One region of the Listeria sp. Marseille-Q6474 genome, then DNA from elsewhere that is predicted to be linked to it. Evidence: a T-box and tRNA genes for the amino acid it is inferred to sense, from the RefSeq annotation. Region 1 holds a T-box; the other holds one or more tRNA genes.
The links. A T-box is a leader RNA that pairs with one kind of tRNA and senses whether it is charged. The one in region 1 lies ahead of serS (serine--tRNA ligase), so its partner is inferred to be a tRNA-Ser.

Region 2: it has a tRNA-Ser gene. The T-box ahead of serS (serine--tRNA ligase) is inferred to sense a tRNA for this amino acid. The anticodon was not compared.

Annotation. Positions count from the first base shown of each region.
Region 1 is NZ_CAMPPS010000001.1:1,802,262-1,807,036, reverse strand. Features, by position in the region: gene OC533_RS08975 (TfoX/Sxy family protein) at 1-199, opposite strand, end outside; gene serS (serine--tRNA ligase) at 219-1,502, opposite strand; T-box leader at 1,563-1,785, opposite strand; gene OC533_RS08965 (pyridoxamine 5'-phosphate oxidase family protein) at 1,838-2,257, opposite strand; gene OC533_RS08960 (anthranilate synthase component II) at 2,388-2,960, shown strand; gene pabB (aminodeoxychorismate synthase component I) at 2,957-4,663, shown strand.
Region 2 is NZ_CAMPPS010000001.1:1,017,059-1,021,833, forward strand. Features, by position in the region: gene OC533_RS05135 (aldo/keto reductase family oxidoreductase) at 1-834, opposite strand, end outside; gene OC533_RS05140 (DUF3267 domain-containing protein) at 899-1,432, opposite strand; tRNA gene OC533_RS05145 (tRNA-Ser) at 1,517-1,606, shown strand; gene OC533_RS05150 (class I SAM-dependent methyltransferase) at 2,321-2,917, opposite strand; gene OC533_RS05155 (Rrf2 family transcriptional regulator) at 2,931-3,347, opposite strand; gene OC533_RS05160 (HAD family hydrolase) at 3,459-4,163, opposite strand; gene OC533_RS05165 (cysteine hydrolase family protein) at 4,239-4,775, opposite strand.

The DNA of each region.
Region 1 (4,775 bases):
CATGCCACCTGATGCCTTGTACGGCTCCTTCAAGCGCACATAGTTCACTTAAACAAACAGTTGAATCATTTTCCCAAATACGTAAAAAGGCTGCTTTGCTTCCAACATCTTTTAGCTCAGCTGGGGTTTTTATCCCAGCTTTTATTAAGTCCTGCTCCAGTACTTTGCCAATGTTTGGTAATTCGCTAAGGTTCGCCATTACAGTTCCTTCTTCCTTTTTATTTTGGTAATTCGATTTTTTCGATACCGCCCATATAACCTTGTAGTACTTTCGGAATGCGTACAGAACCATCTTCCTCTTGGTAGTTTTCCAAAATAGCAGCGACTGTACGACCTAGTGCTAACCCGGAACCATTTAATGTGTGCACGTATTCGGGTTTGCTTCCTGGTTCACGGCGGAAACGAATGTTGGCGCGTCTTGCTTGGAAGCTTTCAAAGTTACTGCAAGAAGAAATCTCACGGTAAGAATCATAGCTTGGAATCCAAACTTCTAAATCATATTTTTTAGCAGCAGTGAAACCTAAGTCAGCAGTACACATGCTTAGTACGCGATATGGTAATTCTAGGCGACGCAATACTTCTTCTGCGCATCCAGTTAATTTTTCAAGCGCCGCGTAGGAATCTTCCGGTTTAACAAATTGAACTAATTCCACTTTGTTAAATTGATGTTGGCGAATTAAGCCACGTGTATCACGACCTGCAGAGCCCGCTTCAGAACGGAAACAAGCGCTAAATGCCGTATATTTTCTTGGTAAATCTTCTGCTTTTAAAATATCTTCGCGGTGGTAGTTCGTTACTGGTACTTCCGCTGTTGGAATAAGGAAATAGTCTTCCGCTTCAATTAGGAAAGCATCTTCTTCAAACTTCGGCAATTGACCAGTTCCAGTCATGCTCGCGCGGTTTACCATGTACGGTGGAAGCATTTCTTCATAGCCATGTTCATTCGAATGCAAGTCCATCATAAAGTTAATTAGCGCTCGTTCCAGTCTTGCACCTAATTTTTTATAAAAAACGAAGCGGCTGCCAGTTACTTTTGCAGCATTTTCGAAATCAAGAATGTCTAGGTCAGTTCCTAAATCCCAATGAGCTTTTGGTTCAAAACCAAATTCGCGAACTTCGCCCCATTTGCGGATTTCTACGTTATCGTCTTCCGATTCACCGACCGGAGTAGACTCATGCGGAATATTTGGAATCGACATTAAAATCGTATCTAACTTCTCGTCAATTTCTCTTAATTCGATGTCTAATGTTTTAATACGATCACCAACGACACGCATTTCTTCAATTTTAGCATCAGCATCTTGTTTTTCGCGTTTTAATTTAGCGATTTCTTGAGATACTTCATTACGCTGGCTTTTTAGCGCTTCTGTTTCCACAATCAGTGTACGACGACGTTTGTCTAACTCGCCAAATTTCTCAAATTCACCTAAGTCTTCCCCGCGATTTTGCAACTTCTGTTTTACTTCTTCAAAATTATTACGTAACAATTTAACATCTAACATGCTAACTCCTCCTTTATTTTTTTCCATATAAAAAACTCCCGTACTTTCCCGAATTAACAGGAAAGGGACGAGAGTTAACCGCGTTGCCACCCTTATTGGGACTTAAAAAAATCCCCAGCTTCATTTAGGTTTAACGGACCCAGCCGGAATGATTTACTCGCAAAACTATGCTTTCCACCACTCACTCCAAGATGGATTCATAAGGAAACTTCACCAGTTCGCACCAACCACTGGCTCTCTTTAGAAATTCTACCTCATTACTACTTCTTGTCTTCGCTTTTCGTATTAATTTAAAGTTATTCTATCGCATATCTGCTTAAATTACAAGCAAATCTTTAACCAATTAAATCGAGCGTGTCTGGACCGTCATCATCAGAATTCAGTATTCTAATTTGTTCCGGAACAATTTTTATAACGACAAAGGATGGTGAATCTTCGCCTTGAAACCAGTCTTTAGAGATGTTTTCCCAGATGCGTTCTTTGATAGATTCATCTTCTTCCAGTGATGCTAAACCATTAATTTCTAAAAACGCAGATCCGGGGCTATCATAGCCAATTAAAACGCATACGTGCGGGTTTCTACGGACTTCCTCTGTTTTCGGTAGTTCTTTTCCAGATGGTGTATAAAGTGTTAAGCCATCATGAAGAAACGTCATATATCTAGCGTGCGGAAAATCGCCTTGTACAGAGGTTAATACCCCAACTTGATGTTGTTCTAAAATGGCGAGAATTTTATCTTCTAGTTCATTTTCCATCTAAAACACCTTCCTTTGGTTATTTAGTGTACATTTCCACTTGTTTTCAGGCTTCAAACATTTCAGGCTTGTTATCTCCGTAGCTATTTGCTATAAAAGAGTATAACCGTTTTAACTAGGGGGATTTGAAGTGATTTTATTAATCGATCATAATGACTCATTTACATATAATTTATACCAATATTTTTTAGAGCTTAAGGAAGATGTGCGGGTAGTTTCTGCTAGAGATTTTTCGCTTCAAGCATTCGACCAATTAGCACCTGAAATGGTTATTCTTTCACCCGGACCTGGTTCTCCAGATGATTATCCAGAAAGTTTAGCTCTACTAGACAAAATTAACGTTCCCATTCTCGGGATTTGCCTTGGCCATCAAATGATTGGTCATTTTTTCGGGGCAAAAGTGGTTCAGGCGGACCTTCCTGTTCACGGAAAAACTAGTATTATCTCGCATCACGGTGAAGGATTATTTGCCGGACTTGATTCGAGATTCTCAGTTGCCCGCTACCATTCTTTAGTCATTGACCCAAATACTGTGCCAGCTGATTTGAAAGTGACCGCTGTAACAGATGATGGGGTTTTAATGGGGTTAGAGCATCTAACAAAAGAGATTTACAGTGTCCAATTTCATCCTGAAGCAATCCTATCTGAAAACGGACACGCAATTTTAGAAAACTTTGTACGACTGGGGAGAGCTGCCAAATGAGTTTATTACGTTTTGATTTTGAAGGTTCGGTAAAGATTTTTGAAAAGCCAATTCGCGAACTGGTGGCACGCGATTTATCGGAAGTACTTCCTATAATGAAAGCGGCCGAGGAAGCCCAAAAATCCGGAAAATACGTAGCTGGTTTTGTTAGTTATGAGGCCGCTCCTGCTTTTCGTAGCAATTTAAAAACCAAACAACCTGCCGAGAACATGCCGCTTATCTGGTTTGGTGTATACGATAATTTCACGACTGCACCTACCGAAAACTCAGACACTGCACCACTTTCTTTTAAAATGGATACGGATTACCAGAATTATGCGGAAAAAATAGCACAGATTAAAGCGGAAATTGCTGCTGGAAACACGTACCAAATCAACTACACTGTTCGGCTCCAAAGTGATGTACCAAGTGATTTTTCCGCTCAAGCCACTTTTGAATCGCTGCAACAAGTTGGAAAAGCAAATTATACAGCGCTACTTGAAACGGATGAATTTCAAATTATCTCAGCTTCACCCGAGCTATTTTTTAAATGGAAGGAAAACATTTTGACGACACGTCCAATGAAAGGCACCATTCGCCGCGGAAGTACGGAACAAGCTGACTTAGAAGCACATGATTGGTTAAAAAACGATCCTAAAAATCGTGCTGAAAATGTGATGATTGTTGATTTACTACGAAATGACCTTGGGATGATTGCGGTGCCTGGTAGCGTAAAAGTGCCTAAATTAATGACTTTAGAACCTTACCCAACAGTGTGGCAAATGACGTCTACTGTTACCGCAGAAACACCTCCTGATACTAGTTTAACCGCAGTTTTCGAGGCGCTTTTCCCTTGTGGTTCAATAACTGGCGCCCCAAAAGCCCGGACAATGGAAATTATTTCAGAGCTAGAAGATTCACCTCGAGGCGTATACTGCGGCGCGATTGGATTCCTAGAACCTAATGGAAATGCAATTTTTAATGTACCAATCCGAACGATTTCCATTGCAGATAATAAAGCAACTTATGGTGTTGGTGGCGGTATTGTTTGGGATTCTGATGCCGAAAGTGAATTTTCCGAGATTCATGCAAAATCAGCCATTTTAGAAAAAGCAACCAAGTTTTCTTTAATTGAATGTTTACGCCTTGAAAACGGAGCGCTTTCCCGGATAGACTTTCATCTAAAACGGCTTCAAGCAAGCGCAAATTTTTTCGGTGTTCCTTTTGACGGTGAAAAAATTGGGGAATTATGGCGGGAAACAGCACGAAACAATCCAGCTGGAACATATAAATTAAGATTTTTACTCCATCCAAATGGCACGCACCTTTTAGAACTAACCGAAATAAGTACGCAAAATCAGCAAATAACCGCGCAACTGGCAAAAAGTCCCGTCTCAACTGATGATTTATTCCTTTATCATAAAACCACTAATAGATCTGTTTATGAAGACATGAAAAGCACTGAAACCGAGGAGACATTGCTTTGGAATGAGCGAGGCGAGCTGACAGAGTTTACTACCGGGAATATAGTTCTAGGTATAAAAGGCTGTTTTTTCACACCACTAGTGAGTTCAGGTCTTCTCCCAGGTACTATGAGAGCAGATTTATTAGCAAAAAACAAAATTTCCGAAAAAACACTAATGAAAAAAGACCTTTTCGAGGCTGACTTTGTGTGGTTAATAAATAGTGTAAGAGGATTTGTAGAAGTAGAAATCCAACAATAATCAACAGGTTTTTTCACAATTAAAAAACGATTTTCGACAGTATATTTGCCATATTTTCGCCATATTTAGAATTAGTGAAAAAATTACTTGCAAATTTTCACAAACTATATTA
Region 2 (4,775 bases), 790 kb from region 1:
AGCGATTCTTCCTGGGTTCATTGTACCAACCACTGTTTGGAAGCTTGCTGGGTGACGCTGTATCCACGCAACCGCAATTGCCGAATTAGTCACGCCTTTGTATGCAGCAATTTTATCGATTGTTTTGTTTAATTCAGGGAATTTATCGTTATCTAAGAAAACTCCTTCAAAGAAACCATATTGGAACGGAGACCAAGCTTGGATAGTCATATTATGTAAGCGACTATATTCCAAAATCCCGCCATCACGATCCAGTGAAGGATCAATCGTCATATTTACGTTAAAACCAGTATCAATCATTCCTGTATGCATAATACTAAATTGCAGTTGATTAGCAATTAATTCTTGGTCTACGTATTTTTTTAGTAATTCGATTTGACCTGGGTTTTGATTACTTACGCCGAAATGACGAACTTTCCCGCTTTTTTCAAGCTCTGTGAACGCCGCTGCTACCTCTTCTGGTTCAAAAAGTGTATCCGGACGATGAAGTAATAGTGTATCTAAATAATCTGTTTTCAGGCGTTTCAAGCTACCTTCCACAGAAGAAATAATGTGCTCTTTTGAAAAATCAAAGAATCCTTGACGAATTCCGCATTTTGATTGAAGAATCATTTTTTCACGAACTGTTGCATTCATATCAATTGCATCAGCAAAGACTTCCTCTGATTTACCGCCGCCATAAATATCAGCATGATCAAAAAAATCAATACCGTTTTCGAGTGCTGTGTTAATTACTTTGTTCGCCTCTTCTTTACTAAGATCCGCCATTCTCATACATCCTAGCGAAATTTCTGAAGCGGTTAAATCGCTATTACCAATTGTTATTCGTTTCAAAATCAAGCACCTCTTTCTAAAAGTATATCCTTATTTTAACACTTTGTTGAAATCGTTACCAAGCTTAACCTTCTGAATAAAAACTAATTCCCTTATCCGTATCCTCTACAACGATTCCAGCTGGTTGATTAATCAAAAGAATGCAGTAATAAAAATCACCGACGCAACCTGATGTATGTAGGGCAAAAATTAAATATAGAACAGCTTCATTTACTCCAAGAAAGCGCAGAAAAATGAACAATCCCGTAAGAACGATAAATGGCGCAATCGAAATAATAAAGAATTGCGCTCTCGAATAAAATGCTCCGGGGCTTCCAGCATAAGCCATCCCATTTTTAAAACCAAATTTCACTTTTGATTCTGGGCGAAAAGCTTTGAAGAAAATCCCGTGTACGGCTTCGTGAATAACAATTGCTACTAAATAACCTACGCCAAGCCACATAACCCCCGCCAAACCATTTGTAATCTGGAAACCGCCTGAAAAAACAATTCCTAAAACAGTTAACACAAGCACAATAACAATCGCAGCAATATTCAAATTCATAACCAATTTTTTATTTTCTAGTAAATTAATTTCTTGAACTAATTTTCTTTCCATTTAGCACGCTCCTTTTATAAAAAACACTGGTATTTTTGTTAATATTATTATACAATACTTCTTGTCGGCATTCTATGTCACAGTGGAGAAATACCCAAGTCCGGCTGAAGGGGACAGACTCGAAATCTGTTAGGCGGTGTATGCCGCGCCGGGGTTCGAATCCCCGTTTCTCCGTAAAAATAAAAAGGTTGACTACTGCTCAAGAAACTATTTGAACAGTAGTCAACCTTTTTTATTTGTTTTCTCCTAATTAAGTATTCAAAAAATAGTTGATTATATCCTATCACCTATTCTTAAAAACATCTTTTAAATTTGAAAATTATTATAAACTAACGACTATGCTAACTAAGAAAAATAACACAAGGCTCCCCGTTAAACCACTTAGTATAAACTTCTTACATTTATAAAAATATAAACATGAAGCTAAAAAGCAAAATACTGCAATTATTTGAAACCAAACAGAAAAGAATGATCCTTCTTGATATTTAATTACATTAAATATCACATTACAGTACACTACTGCATATATTATTAATAAAAACCATATAACTAACTTTTTCATTATTCTCCCCTTTTATTACTTAATATGGCGAAGAGTTAAAGAACCATTTGCCTGCTCTTTTTAGCTGTTTATTCATATCTTTCTTTTTAACTGAACCAACACTTCTTATATCTTGATATCTGAACGCGTATAATTTTTTACTTCCATAGCCAGTTGGCACAAGCCCACTAGTCCTATATTGCTTAAATGTCACAGCATGGTTATTCCCTTTTTCATACTCAAATTTATGCTCTTCATCCTCTGTTGAACTAGTTAACACAGCTGTATAACATGTTATATTTATTCAATTTACTCTTCAAATTTCATCTATTTATACTTCTCGAAATTCAAGCTTTTTTCTCCGCAAAACTCACATACATTCCCTCATCAAGCTCCCAGTTCTGCAATACTTCAAACCCAAATCCTGCAAGCTCTTCCTTCAATTTCTCAGCTGAAATTTGAATTTCCATTGGAGGACCTTTCAAATCTGTTCCTTGTGTATCAAATTCTATGGTAGCAAAGTAGCCACCAGATTTCACGACTCTACTTACTTCACGCAAAACATCTAGAAGTGAACCCGCTTCATGTAACACGAGCGATGCCAGCACAACATCCACCGAACTAGCTTCAAGCGGAATATCATCCATGCTTGCTTCTAATGTTTTTACATTGGTTAATTCAGCGGTTTTCGCTTTCGCCTCAATTAATTCCAACATTTTCGTATCTAAATCTAATGCAAAAACGGTATTTTCAACCTTTTTCGCGGCCGGAATCGTCAAAAATCCTGTTCCTGCTCCTAAATCTAAAATGCTCGCTGTTTTTTCCATTGGGACCCTCTGTAAAAATTCCTCTGGCGATAAAACTTCGCTCCGTTCAGGTCGATCCAAATAATCTACTTTCCTCTTAAAACCAGCTTCCCCGTGGTGATGATGGTGATGATTCATTTTCAGCACTCCTTTAATGTTGATGTTTTTCAATTTCTACGACAATACTACCTATAGTCTGCTTGCTTAGATAGTCTTCCATTTGTTGCTCTGCTTTATTCATTACTTCGCCGATTAAGCAGTGCGGCTGACTTTCGCTATGATTTTTAGGGTCACAGTGAAAGAAAGCAGCTTTTCCTTCGATAGCTTGAATAACATCTAAAAAACTAATACTATTTGCGGGTTCAGCTAATTTATAACCGCCATTTACACCTGTTACTGACTCAACGAAACCAGCTTTTACTAGCATTGTTAACACTTTAGAAAGATATGTCGGCGAAACATTTTGCTTGGTTGCAAGTTCTTTCACTCCTACAGATTTTTCCGGAGACAAATTTGCTAAATAAACCATCGTATGTAGCGCATAATTGGTTGCTTTTGAAAATTTCATACTTTCACCTTCTTAATTAAAGACTTAATGACTCTATAATATCCTTATTAAACAAATTTGTCAATTTACAACAAAAAAACCTTCTCCTAATAAAGGAAAAGATTTTAGTATTTATAATAAATCTCGCAACAAAGCAGCTAGTTCTTGTTCATTTTTAATACAATAATCTGGCTGGTAAGTGGTATTGTTAGGTTGTATGTGTTGTCGTCTGTTTAGCCAAATTGATTTCCAGCCGGCACTTTTTGAACCAATTACATCATTTTCGAAAGAATCGCCAATATAATAGGTTTCCGCGCTCTTAATACCGATTTGTTCCTCTACTAGCTTAAATATTTTCTTGTCTGGTTTTTCGATACCTACTCCGCCAGAAATAAAAGTGTGTTCAGCTGGAATCCAGTCGTTTATTTGTAAATCATTTATTTTATGTTGTTGATGGTCTTTTGGTCCGTTTGTAATAATTCCCATCGTTATATTTTTCTTTTTAGCCCAGGTGAGGATTTCTTTAATTCCCGATGAAAGTTCAATTTTGCGTTGGTTTTGTTCATAAGTATGTTGAAATGCTTCTGCTTCTTTTTTCGTAATTTGGTAATCAAAATCGCTTAATGCCTGCGTAATCCGGTAAACGTGCATTTCTGCTTTCGGCATTTCGCCTCGGACAACGCGGTGATACACTTCATCACTATAAAATCGACTTTTAATATATAAATTTTCGATTTTCAGGTGGTCCGCTTTGCCAAAAGTAGCTTTAAATGCATTTTCAAAGGGTTTTAGTTGGTCATAAACTGTGTCGTCAATATCAAAAATCAAGTTAATCATCATTTCCTCCTGCAAAATTCGCTTCTTTTACTCTACCATTAAATCAGAAAAGTAGGAAGAGCCTATGCATGATGCTTAGACTCTCTTAGCTATTTTCATTTCATTAATTGTTTCTTCTATAGATATGCAAGTCGCGTAACGCTCAGGCCACATCCATTCATTATAATACTTATAACTATTCTCCCCCGACATAAAGTGGTTTTCTTCCGTCGAATTAGCATGGGCGGGAACGATTATCTGGAAACCATGTTCAAAACCACATTTCACCGTGGCGTCGATGCAAAAATCGGTTTGCAACCCGGCTACTACAATTTTTTTCGTTCCTTTTTCTTTGAGATAAGCAAGTAAACCTGTTCCTTTAAAAGCGCTATTTACGGTTTTATCAAAGATTCTTTCGTCTTTAGTTGGTTGGAATTTTTCGTAAATATCGAAGCCTTCTTTTCCATTTGTAAGTTCTGTATCAGGGCCGTCGTCATGTCGCACATAAATTATTTCTATTTTATTTTTCCGAGCGTTGGTGATTAATCGTTCTATATTGGATACCAGTGAATCGAAATTGTAAAGATTATTTGTCATAATTAATTTTTGTGTATCAACAACTAATAATATCAT